DNA from 3 places in the Rummeliibacillus sp. TYF005 genome. Region 1 is predicted to be linked to each of the others. Evidence: riboswitches for the same ligand, from Rfam matches in the RefSeq annotation. Region 1 holds a riboswitch; each other region holds the start of a gene.

Region 1 (3,262 bases):
GTATACACCAAACTATCGTTTATCTGTTTTGGATGTAATAAAATCACCTATAAATTGAATGATAAATACAATCACTAACACTAATACAGTTGCGACAAATGTTACATCGTTACGACTTCGTTGGAAGCCATCCATAAACGCTAAGTTTCCTAAACCACCAGCACCGATTACACCTGCCATTGCAGTGTAACCAACTAATGCTACTGCTGTTACGGTAATACCTGATATTAAAGCGGGTAATGACTCTGGGATTAAAACCTTATAAATGATTGTCCAAGTTTTAGCTCCCATAGAACGTGCCGCTTCAATTACACCTTTATCAATTTCACGTAAAGCGATCAAAACCATTCGAGCATAGAATGGTGCAGCTCCTATGATTAAAGCTGGTAACGCTGCATTGGCTCCACGAATTGTTCCTAGTAAAAAGTTTGTAAATGGAATTAAAAGAATAACTAAAATGATAAATGGAATTGATCGGAAAATATTCACAACAGAGCCCGTTAGTAAGTTGACAACTTTGTTCGCCCAAAGTTGTGTTGGACTTGTAAGGAATAACAGAATCCCAAGAACTAAACCAATTATGAATGTAAGAACTGTTGAAACAGCCGTCATGTAAATGGTTTCTCTTGTAGCTTCCCACATGATTTCCCAATCGACATTCGGAAAGAGATCATTAAGCATTCTTGATCACCTCCGTTTTAATACCTTGTTCATCTAAATATTGAATCGCATTTGATACGTCGCTATCATTTCCAACAATTCGGACGATTAACGTACCATATGGACCACTCTTTGTCGGAGATATATTGCCATGCACAATATTCACATCGATACCAAACTCTCGTATCAAATAAGAGATTACAGGTTGCTCAGTTTTAGAACCAACAAAGAATAACTTTATCAACTGATCATTCGGGTAATCATCCAACATTTGTGAAATGGACTCTTTGTGCCCAGCTGTTTCAGTAACTTGAGAAACGAATTTCTTTGTTACAGTTGCTTTTGGAGATTGGAAAACTTCTAGAACATTTCCTTGCTCAACAACTTTCCCAGCTTCCATCACTGCTACACGATGACAAATTTTTCGGATGACATGCATCTCATGTGTGATTAAAACAATTGTTAGTCCAAGTTTTTCATTGATACTTACAAGTAAGTCTAAGATTGCATCCGTTGTTTCTGGGTCAAGGGCTGAGGTTGCTTCATCACAAAGTAACACTTCTGGATTATTTGCTAGCGCTCTAGCAATACCTACACGTTGCTTTTGTCCACCTGATAGTTGGGAAGGATATGCTTTTTCTCTTCCTTTCAAGCCGACTAACTCTACTAGTTCAAGTACACGTTTCTGACGTTCTGCTTTACTAATACCAGCAATCTCTAATGGAAATGCTATATTCTCTTCGACTGTTCTCGACCATAATAAGTTGAAGTGTTGGAAAATCATACTTATTTTATGGCGTGCATTTCGAAGTTCTTTCCCTTTAATCGATGAAATATTCTGTCCATTTACTGTGACTTTACCTGATGTAGGCTTTTCTAAGCCATTGAGTAAACGGATCATTGTGCTTTTACCAGCACCACTATAACCGATAATGCCAAAAATCTCACCATCATTTATTGATAGGTTAACATCATTAACTGCAGTTAGAGATCCATTAGCGGTTTTGTATTTTTTTACGACATTTTCTAGTTGAATCATACTCAAAACCACCTTTTATATTTACGTCATTGTCGCTCGGGTCTGAACAGCCTCTTTCGCTTTTAATATAAAAGACCCTTCTGTAAGATTAACAGAAGGGTCCACGTAATATACGAAAACCGTTCTCTCATCTTCCAAAGTTCTCACTTTGCGTGAATTGGCACCGTGTCACATTGTGACGGTTGCCGGGCTTCATAGGGCACTTCCCTCCACCTCTCTAAATAAGAGTAACGTAAATAATTATTTAATTTATGTTTGTTACTTTACCACTCTATGTTAACATCGTCAATCTTTTTTCTGAATTTTTTCAAATAAGTATGAAACAGATTGAAATGCATAGATTTTATCTCTTACTTTTCCATTTTCAGTAATTAGTAAACATGGGACACTTTCAATTTTATAGTCTATGGCTAATTGTTCCACATAATTGATATTAGCCTTTCCCATTGGAATGTCTGGAAAGGTTGCTTCCATAATCTCCATCATTTTAGAAGCTACTTGGCACGTTCCACACATTGAAGTGTATAAATAGAAAGTACATTGTTCTTTACTTTCCTTCATATTCTCCCATTCTTCAATTGACCATTCTTGCATAACTTGTCATTCCTATTCTATAAGATAAGCTGGATTTACTTTAAAATCAGCAGCCAATAATATTCTAGCTAAATATTTTCTTGGCGTTACTTCCACTTGTTTATATAAAGAAAGGGTTCGTAAAAAATACGTCTCAGGATATTCTCTCTTCATCAAAGCACGAAGGCAATCGCCTGAATAATCTTCGTCAAAAAAAGCATATAAATCATATTCTTCATAGGGATAGATAAGTTCTTCTAAATTACTCGCACTAATCGTTCCATTCGTACATAGAATTGGAATATCTTCTGCTAATATGGGGTGAATTTGCAATTTATCCTGCCTACCTTCTACAATAAGCACTTTATCAGACAAGCTAATTCCTCCTTACAGTTTTATCCCGCATTGAGTGCAGTAAAAACCTTAACTTAATAGTGTGAACTGCTTGATGTACGTAAAAGCGCCAACACAAAAAGTGTGGCGCTTTTATTGGCAAGATTATTCTTCGATTAGTTCTTGGTATTTTTCTGGTGTAAGTAATTCTTCAATTTGTGATACGTCAGAAGGTTCAATCACAACCATCCATGCTTTTTCATATGGAGATTCGTTAACAAATTCTGGGCTATCTTCTAGTTCTTCATTAATTTCTACAACTTTACCTGAAATAGGTGCATAAAGTTCAGATACAGTTTTTACAGATTCAACACTACCAAATGGTTCATCTGCTACTAGATCGTCACCTACTTGTGGAAGTTCAACGAATACGATATCACCTAGTTCTGATTGTGCGAACTCTGTAATTCCGATGCGTACTTTTCCATCTTCTGCTTTTACCCATTCATGTTCTTCTGTATAACGTAAATCTGTTGGTATGCTCATCATTAACCCTCCAAATATGTATTTAAATTCACTTCAATTTTGACATATTCCGTATTTAAAAACAAGCAAATGTATAACTATTTCCATGTCTTTTCAAAGTCATCAATTTTA
Region 2 (3,262 bases), on a different contig from region 1:
TTGTTTATTTTGTTGACTCATGGAAAGACACCTCTTTATTGATAGTAGTAAAAACTTGTTGGAGATCTTCTATTAAATCTTCGGCTTCTTCTATTCCTACTGAAAAACGTAACAATGAGTTGTCAACACCACGTGCAGTTCGTTCTTCTTCAGGTATATCAGCATGTGTTTGAGTAGCCGGGTAGGTGATAAAACTTTCAACGCCTCCTAAACTTTCAGCAAATGCGATAAGTTTTAAATTTTGAAGAAATGCTGGAACCAATTCAGAATGATGTAATCGGAAAGAAATCATGCCACCTAATCCAGTGTACAGAACATCTTTTACGGATGGTTCCTTACTTAAATAGTCAACAATTTTTCGTGCATTTTCTGTATGCTGTTTCATGCGAACATGTAAAGTCTTTAGACCACGAAGTAAAAGCCAACTATCAATCGGGGCTAATGTTGCACCTGAAGCATTATGGTTATGAAGAAGTCTTTCGCATAACTCTTCACCTTTTGCGACGACCAGACCTGCAAGAACATCATTATGTCCTCCAATATATTTAGTAGCACTATGAATAACAATATCAGCGCCAAGTTCAATTGGACGTTGATAATACGGAGTCAAAAAAGTATTATCAACGATCAGCAAAAGATGATTCTTTTTCGCTAACTTTGCAAATAGTTCAATATTTATTTCTTGCATTAATGGATTTGTTGGTGATTCTATAAAAAGTGCTTTTGTATGTTCATTTATAATTGCTTCGACTTCCGCGATAGATTGGAAAGGTGTGAAATGAGCATGTATTCCATATTGTTCTTCGTATTGACGAGCAAGTCGATATGTACCTCCGTAAATGTCATCTGAATAGATTATTTCGTCTCCTGATTTGAAAAGGGATAAAACTAATTGGATTGCAGCCATCCCGCTACTACAGGCAAAACCTGCATCTCCACTTTCTAAAGCGGTAATTCCTTCTTCTAAAACAGCCCGAGTTGGATTTTTTGTACGTGTATAATCATAGCCTGTCGATTGGCCGAGTCCTGCATGTCGATATGCGGTAGAAAGATAAATAGGTGTATTAATCGCACCTGTCCGAGGATCTGTTTCTGTTCCGATTTGCGCTAAACGAGTCGAAATATGTTTTTTTGTCATGTTCATCATCCTTTTCTAAAAAAATAAAAGGCCCTCAGAAGAAGAGGACCTTGTACTTAAAAAGTCAATCTTCTTATCTGCTAGAAATACATCTACTGGAATTAGCACCTTACCAAATTGGTGGTTGCTGAGATTTCACAGGGCCAGTCCCTCCATCTCTCTCGATAAGAAATTTACATTAAATTGTTAGAAAAATTTTAATTAATGAAATAGTAACACTTTATGAAATACTATGCAATAGCATAATGAAAGAAAAAGCCCCCTAAATTATTTCAGGGAGCTCTTTAATCGTTCAATTATTTTGTTTCAATTTTTGTGATTTCAAAAGTGACTTTTTTGTTTTTCACAGTTTTAATTGCGCCAGCATTTGGGGCGTAATATGTGATTGAACCGTCTGCAGCTTTAATACCGACAACTGATTTAAATGTACCTGCTTTTACTTTAAAAGTGTTTGAAATAGATACGATTTTGTAATTTTTTTTGTTTGCTTTAAATACTTGTCCCTTTGTAAAAGGGTAAACGATTTGACGAATAGTACCTGTTTTAAATTTGTAATCTAAACCTTTAGAAGATTCTTTTACTAAAAATGATTGTTTATTGTTACCTGTTTTTTTGTACCAGTAAGTCCAACCTGTTGAATTGCGTTTGCCAGTTGAATATAGTTTTCCGTCTTTGCCATTTTCAACATAGTAGTAAGTATTTGTTACTACGGGGCGATAAGTTGTTTTTTTACTATTTGAAGTACTCGTACTTTTTTTAGTTGTAGTTTTTTTAGTAGTTGTAGTTTTTGTAGCTGTTGTTTTCTTGCTTGTATTTTTGCTAAATGATAAGTAAGAAGCATATACATAAGCTGTTTTTTTGTTGAATTTAATTTTTGCCCAGCCTGTTTTTGATTTACTATATACGACTACTTTAGTACCTTTCCAAAGTGTTCCAACTTTTTTGGCATTAGCTGAAGGTTCAGCGTGAACGTATACGCTATTTGCTACTTTTGCGTTCATTGTTTTTGGTGTTGCTGCGTCACTGTTTGCTGTAAAAGTAAATAAAGTCCCAAACATGACTATGAAAGATAGTAAGCTTTTTACTATTTTCATTTGAATCATCTCCTCATATATACCAATAATCTAGGTAGAGATGCGGTAATCTTTATTGATAATATTTTCGCATCCGAGTTATAGAACGAAGATGAAATGGGAAGGTTGCCATTATCATGAAAAAAGTAAGAAAATGTTTTCCAGGTAGAGAAGAAATTAGATAAGTTACAATTAGAGTTTTAATATAGTTTCCAAAGATAAGTAATTTTCGTGTAAAATGAATGTAAGTTATAATGAAATAAAGGCAGGAAGTCCAAATGAAACCATCATTTTATCATTTCGTATTATCTTTTAGAGGAGCAAAAGATGCAAAAGGGGATTTTGCAGAAGCTGCTTTTCATGACCATAGTTTTCCTAAACAGGAAGAAGATTTTCAAAACATCTCAAGATATATAGAAGAAAAAGCAGATCATGCGTTAAGTGCAGTTGTATTTGATGAACTTTGGCAACAATATGATGAAAAATATGAAGAATAATTTTTGATTGTCAGAGGTCGGACTTTACTGTTACAATGAGTCAGGCATATTGAAAATTTTAAATTGAAAAGGAGAATAATTATGAGTATCCATATTAATGCTAAACAAGGCGAAATCGCTGAAATCGTACTTTTACCAGGAGATCCTTTACGTGCAAAATATATCGCAGAAACATTCTTAGAAGATGTTACTCAATATAACGAAGTACGTAATATGTTTGGTTACACAGGTACATACAAAGGAAAACGTATCTCTGTACAAGGTACAGGTATGGGTGTACCATCTATTGCTATTTACACAACTGAACTTATGCAAGAATACGGATGTCAAAAACTAATCCGTGTTGGTACTTGTGGTGCACTAAAACGTGATGTTAAAGTTCGTGATGTCATCCTTGCTCAATCAGCAACAACTGATTCTAAGATGAATGAAATTATCTTCAAAGGAATCGATTTCGCACCAACCGCTGACTTCGATCTATTATTAAAAGCATATAAAGCAGGGGAAGAAGCTGGACTAAACTTACGTGCTGGTAATGTTTACACAGCTGACTT
Region 3 (3,262 bases), on a different contig from region 1:
TGCTTTACTTGTATCTTTTGATTTATCTCCACCACAAGCCGCTAAAGCCACTGCTAGTACTAGCGTTAATACGCTAAACAAAAATTTCTTCATGTTTAAAACCCCCAATTTTTTATAAAAAGCTATTTTTTCAGAATGCTAGTTACTTTTAACGTTTATCGACTGCTTTTGCAATCGCGTCTCCTGCTAATTGAATTGCTTGGACAATGATGATTAATATCACAACTGTCGCGATCATAATAGTGTTGTCATAACGGTAGTAGCCAAAGCGAATTGCTAGGTCACCGATACCACCACCACCGATAATTCCTGCCATTGCTGAGTATGCTACTAAACTAATAATAGTCATGGTGATTCCTTGAATGACACCAGATTTTGCTTCTGGAAGTAACACGTCTTTAATAATCATCCAACGTGTCGCCCCTACTGCAATAGACGCCTCAATAACACCTTTATCAATTTCTCGAAGTGATGTTTCAACAAGTCTTGCGAAAAACGGAATTGATGCGACTGACAAAGAAACACTTGCTGCAATAGGCCCTATCGTATCGCCTATTAACCACTTAGTAACTGGGAATAACGCTACTAAAAGAATGATATATGGAATTGAACGTATTAAGTTAACGATAAAGCCAACCACTACATTCACAAAGCGGTTACCAAGTAAACCGGATCTACTTGTAGAAAACAAGCCTTTTCCTGTGATGAATAAAAGCAAACCAAGTGGTAAACCAATGACCAAGGCCACTGCTAATGAAATACCTACCATTAGAAGCGTTTGACCAAATGCTTTCCAAATATCAGGAAGCATTTCTGTAAAATGACTAGGATCAAATAGCATTGTTTAACACCTCCACTGTGACTCCACGACTTTCCATATAGGAAATCGAACGGTTAATATCTGCCACTTGCCCATTCAGTTCCATTAGAAAAATACCAAGAGGTCTTTCCTGTATATATTCAATTGTGCCGTGTAGAAAGTTCCCACGTACCTCAAATTGCTGTAGCATATCTGAAATAACACCTTCACCAGCTACATCGCCTTTGAATAAAATTTTGACTACCTTACCTTTAACGTTTTGTAAAATGGTTGGCGGAATATCAAAAGACACTACACTGCTGATAAATTCCTGAGTTAGCGACTTTTCAGGATTGGCGAAAATATCATATACCGCACCTTCTTCGATTACCTTTCCATTTTGCATAATAGCCATGCGATCACAAATTTCCTTCACAACATCCATTTCATGTGTTATTAGAACAATTGTAATACCAAGTTCTCGGTTGATTTTCTTTAACAATCGTAAAATAGAGGTTGTTGTTGTTGGGTCAAGCGCTGATGTTGCTTCATCGCAAAGTAATATAGAGGGGTTATTAGCTAATGCTCTTGCGATTCCCACACGCTGTTTTTGTCCACCACTTAACTGGGCTGGAAACACATCTTTTTTATCTGACAAACCAACCATATGGAGCAACTCTTTGACTCTTTCATTTCTCTTTTCTTTTGATATATTTGCAGCTTTCAATGCAAACTCAATATTTTCCCCTACTGTTTTTTGGCTAATTAAGTAAAAGTGTTGGAAAATCATCCCGATTTTCAATCGTGCTTGTCGAAGTTGCTCACCTTTTAATTTTGTTAAATCTTGACCATCGATTAATATCTGTCCATCTGTTGGCTGTTCTAATAAATTAATGCACCGTAATAAGGAACTCTTGCCTGCTCCAGAATAACCAACTATTCCAAATATCTCTCCGTTATCAATTGTCAATGAGACATGATCTACACCGGTTACGCTTTTCTTTTTTACCTTGTAAATCTTTGATACATTTTGTATTTCCAGCATATACATCCCTCTAATCATTGTTAAATTACTATTGCACAAAAATTCATAATTTCTATTGAAAAACTATGTATTCCTACTAAAAAAAGATACATCCTTCTACTGAAAGATGTATCTTCTAATCAGATGTCGATTTATCTTTCAGAAATAAATTCTGTAGGAATTAGCACCTTCCCAAACGGGGGTTGCTGGACTTCACAGGGCCTATCCCTCAGTCACTCTTGATAAATTCCATTTGTTAAGTTGTAAGTTTATGTTAACCATATTATTTCTTTTTATATTATTTGTCAATCTATTTTTAGAAAAAATAAATTATTTAAAAATATTTTTATATTGGCTTATTTTATGTCTATTATTCAAATACCTTAACATTGAGGATAAATTCTACCGGAACCCATTTATCTTTATATTGGGTATCATTGTGTAGGCATAGCTTTTTTTCTTCGCTAATTAGTTTGGTGATGATTCCTCTATAGTGAACACTAGTTTGTTGGTGCCAAACGTCTAATAATACTTCTTTTTTGCCGTAATATGCTTGCAAAAGTTCTTCCTCTAAGGCTTGTAGGGTCCATTCATCAAAGGTCGGCTTTGTGATTTGCTGATCTTCTTGTTGCCAGGTTCTTAGTCTTTGTACATGTTCTGGCAACATCATAGCAGTCCATTTTATGTTACCTCGATCACGTAACATTTGTAATACCACTCCTTAGTATTGGAATCAGTTTTAGATTTAAATTTTATGCCCACCGAGTAATTTAGAACGATCGATAGCTGTTCCTGCATTTGTATATGATACGGCACGTAATAGAGCCGTAGAACCATAGTGGGTACGAAGGTGATCCATTGTGGTCCCAAGTTGTCGCCGTTTCCAACGTGTTTTATCAAAAAAACTAAGTTGCATAGAATGTTCTGATTCTAACTTTGAAATACTGACACTGATTTGTCGTACAGGGCGCTCGTTGTATTGTTCGTTCAATATCTGTTGGCAAATTTGATAAATAATCATCGTATCGTTTGTTGCTTCATCTATCGTACGTGAACGCTGGAAACCTCCTCCAAAAGCGTTTTTGCTATAAGAAATCCCAAGCGTAATCGTACGTCCTACTTTATAAGCTTCACGCGCTCTTCTTGCCACATCTTCACACATTTCTAGAAGTACGGCGAGCACTTCCGTTTTAGTGTTGTAATCCCGCATCAATATTTGGCTTTTACCATAACTAATTTGACCTTCTATCAATGGCGCTTCGCCAACTTTTGATAGATCAATTCCCCAAGCGTGATAGTAGAGTTGATTGCCCATAATACCAAAATGCCTTTCTAATGTTGTTAAATCAGCGTGCGCTAAATCCCCAACAGAAAAAATCCCCATATTATTAAGGGTTCGCTCGATTCGATGGCCAATTCCCCACATTTTAGATAATGGT

Evidence for each region. Region 1 has a riboswitch for S-adenosylmethionine ahead of CW357_RS09975 (methionine ABC transporter ATP-binding protein). Riboswitches for the same ligand answer to the same signal wherever they lie in the genome.
Region 2: linked by a shared signal. The riboswitch ahead of CW357_RS17505 (methionine biosynthesis PLP-dependent protein) and the one ahead of CW357_RS09975 (methionine ABC transporter ATP-binding protein) in region 1 are both predicted to bind S-adenosylmethionine.
Region 3: linked by a shared signal. The riboswitch ahead of CW357_RS07290 (methionine ABC transporter ATP-binding protein) and the one ahead of CW357_RS09975 (methionine ABC transporter ATP-binding protein) in region 1 are both predicted to bind S-adenosylmethionine.

What each region holds. Positions count from the first base shown of each region.
Region 1 is NZ_ML122558.1:10,088-13,349, reverse strand. Features, by position in the region: gene CW357_RS09980 (methionine ABC transporter permease) at 13-681, opposite strand; gene CW357_RS09975 (methionine ABC transporter ATP-binding protein) at 674-1,699, opposite strand; SAM riboswitch class I at 1,824-1,927, opposite strand; gene CW357_RS09970 (thioredoxin family protein) at 1,985-2,293, opposite strand; gene CW357_RS09965 (toprim domain-containing protein) at 2,306-2,647, opposite strand; gene gcvH (glycine cleavage system protein GcvH) at 2,771-3,151, opposite strand; gene CW357_RS09955 (arsenate reductase family protein) at 3,229-3,262, opposite strand, start outside.
Region 2 is NZ_ML122612.1:1,683-4,944, reverse strand. Features, by position in the region: gene CW357_RS17510 (aminotransferase class I/II-fold pyridoxal phosphate-dependent enzyme) at 1-21, opposite strand, end outside; gene CW357_RS17505 (methionine biosynthesis PLP-dependent protein) at 5-1,138, opposite strand; SAM riboswitch class I at 1,209-1,309, opposite strand; gene CW357_RS17500 (SH3 domain-containing protein) at 1,435-2,232, opposite strand; gene CW357_RS17495 (YozE family protein) at 2,490-2,708, shown strand; partial or broken gene deoD (purine-nucleoside phosphorylase) at 2,790-3,262, shown strand, end outside.
Region 3 is NZ_ML122550.1:26,079-29,340, forward strand. Features, by position in the region: gene CW357_RS07280 (MetQ/NlpA family ABC transporter substrate-binding protein) at 1-93, opposite strand, end outside; gene CW357_RS07285 (methionine ABC transporter permease) at 149-841, opposite strand; gene CW357_RS07290 (methionine ABC transporter ATP-binding protein) at 831-1,844, opposite strand; SAM riboswitch class I at 1,973-2,072, opposite strand; gene CW357_RS07295 (YolD-like family protein) at 2,194-2,529, opposite strand; gene CW357_RS07300 (Y-family DNA polymerase) at 2,569-3,262, opposite strand, start outside.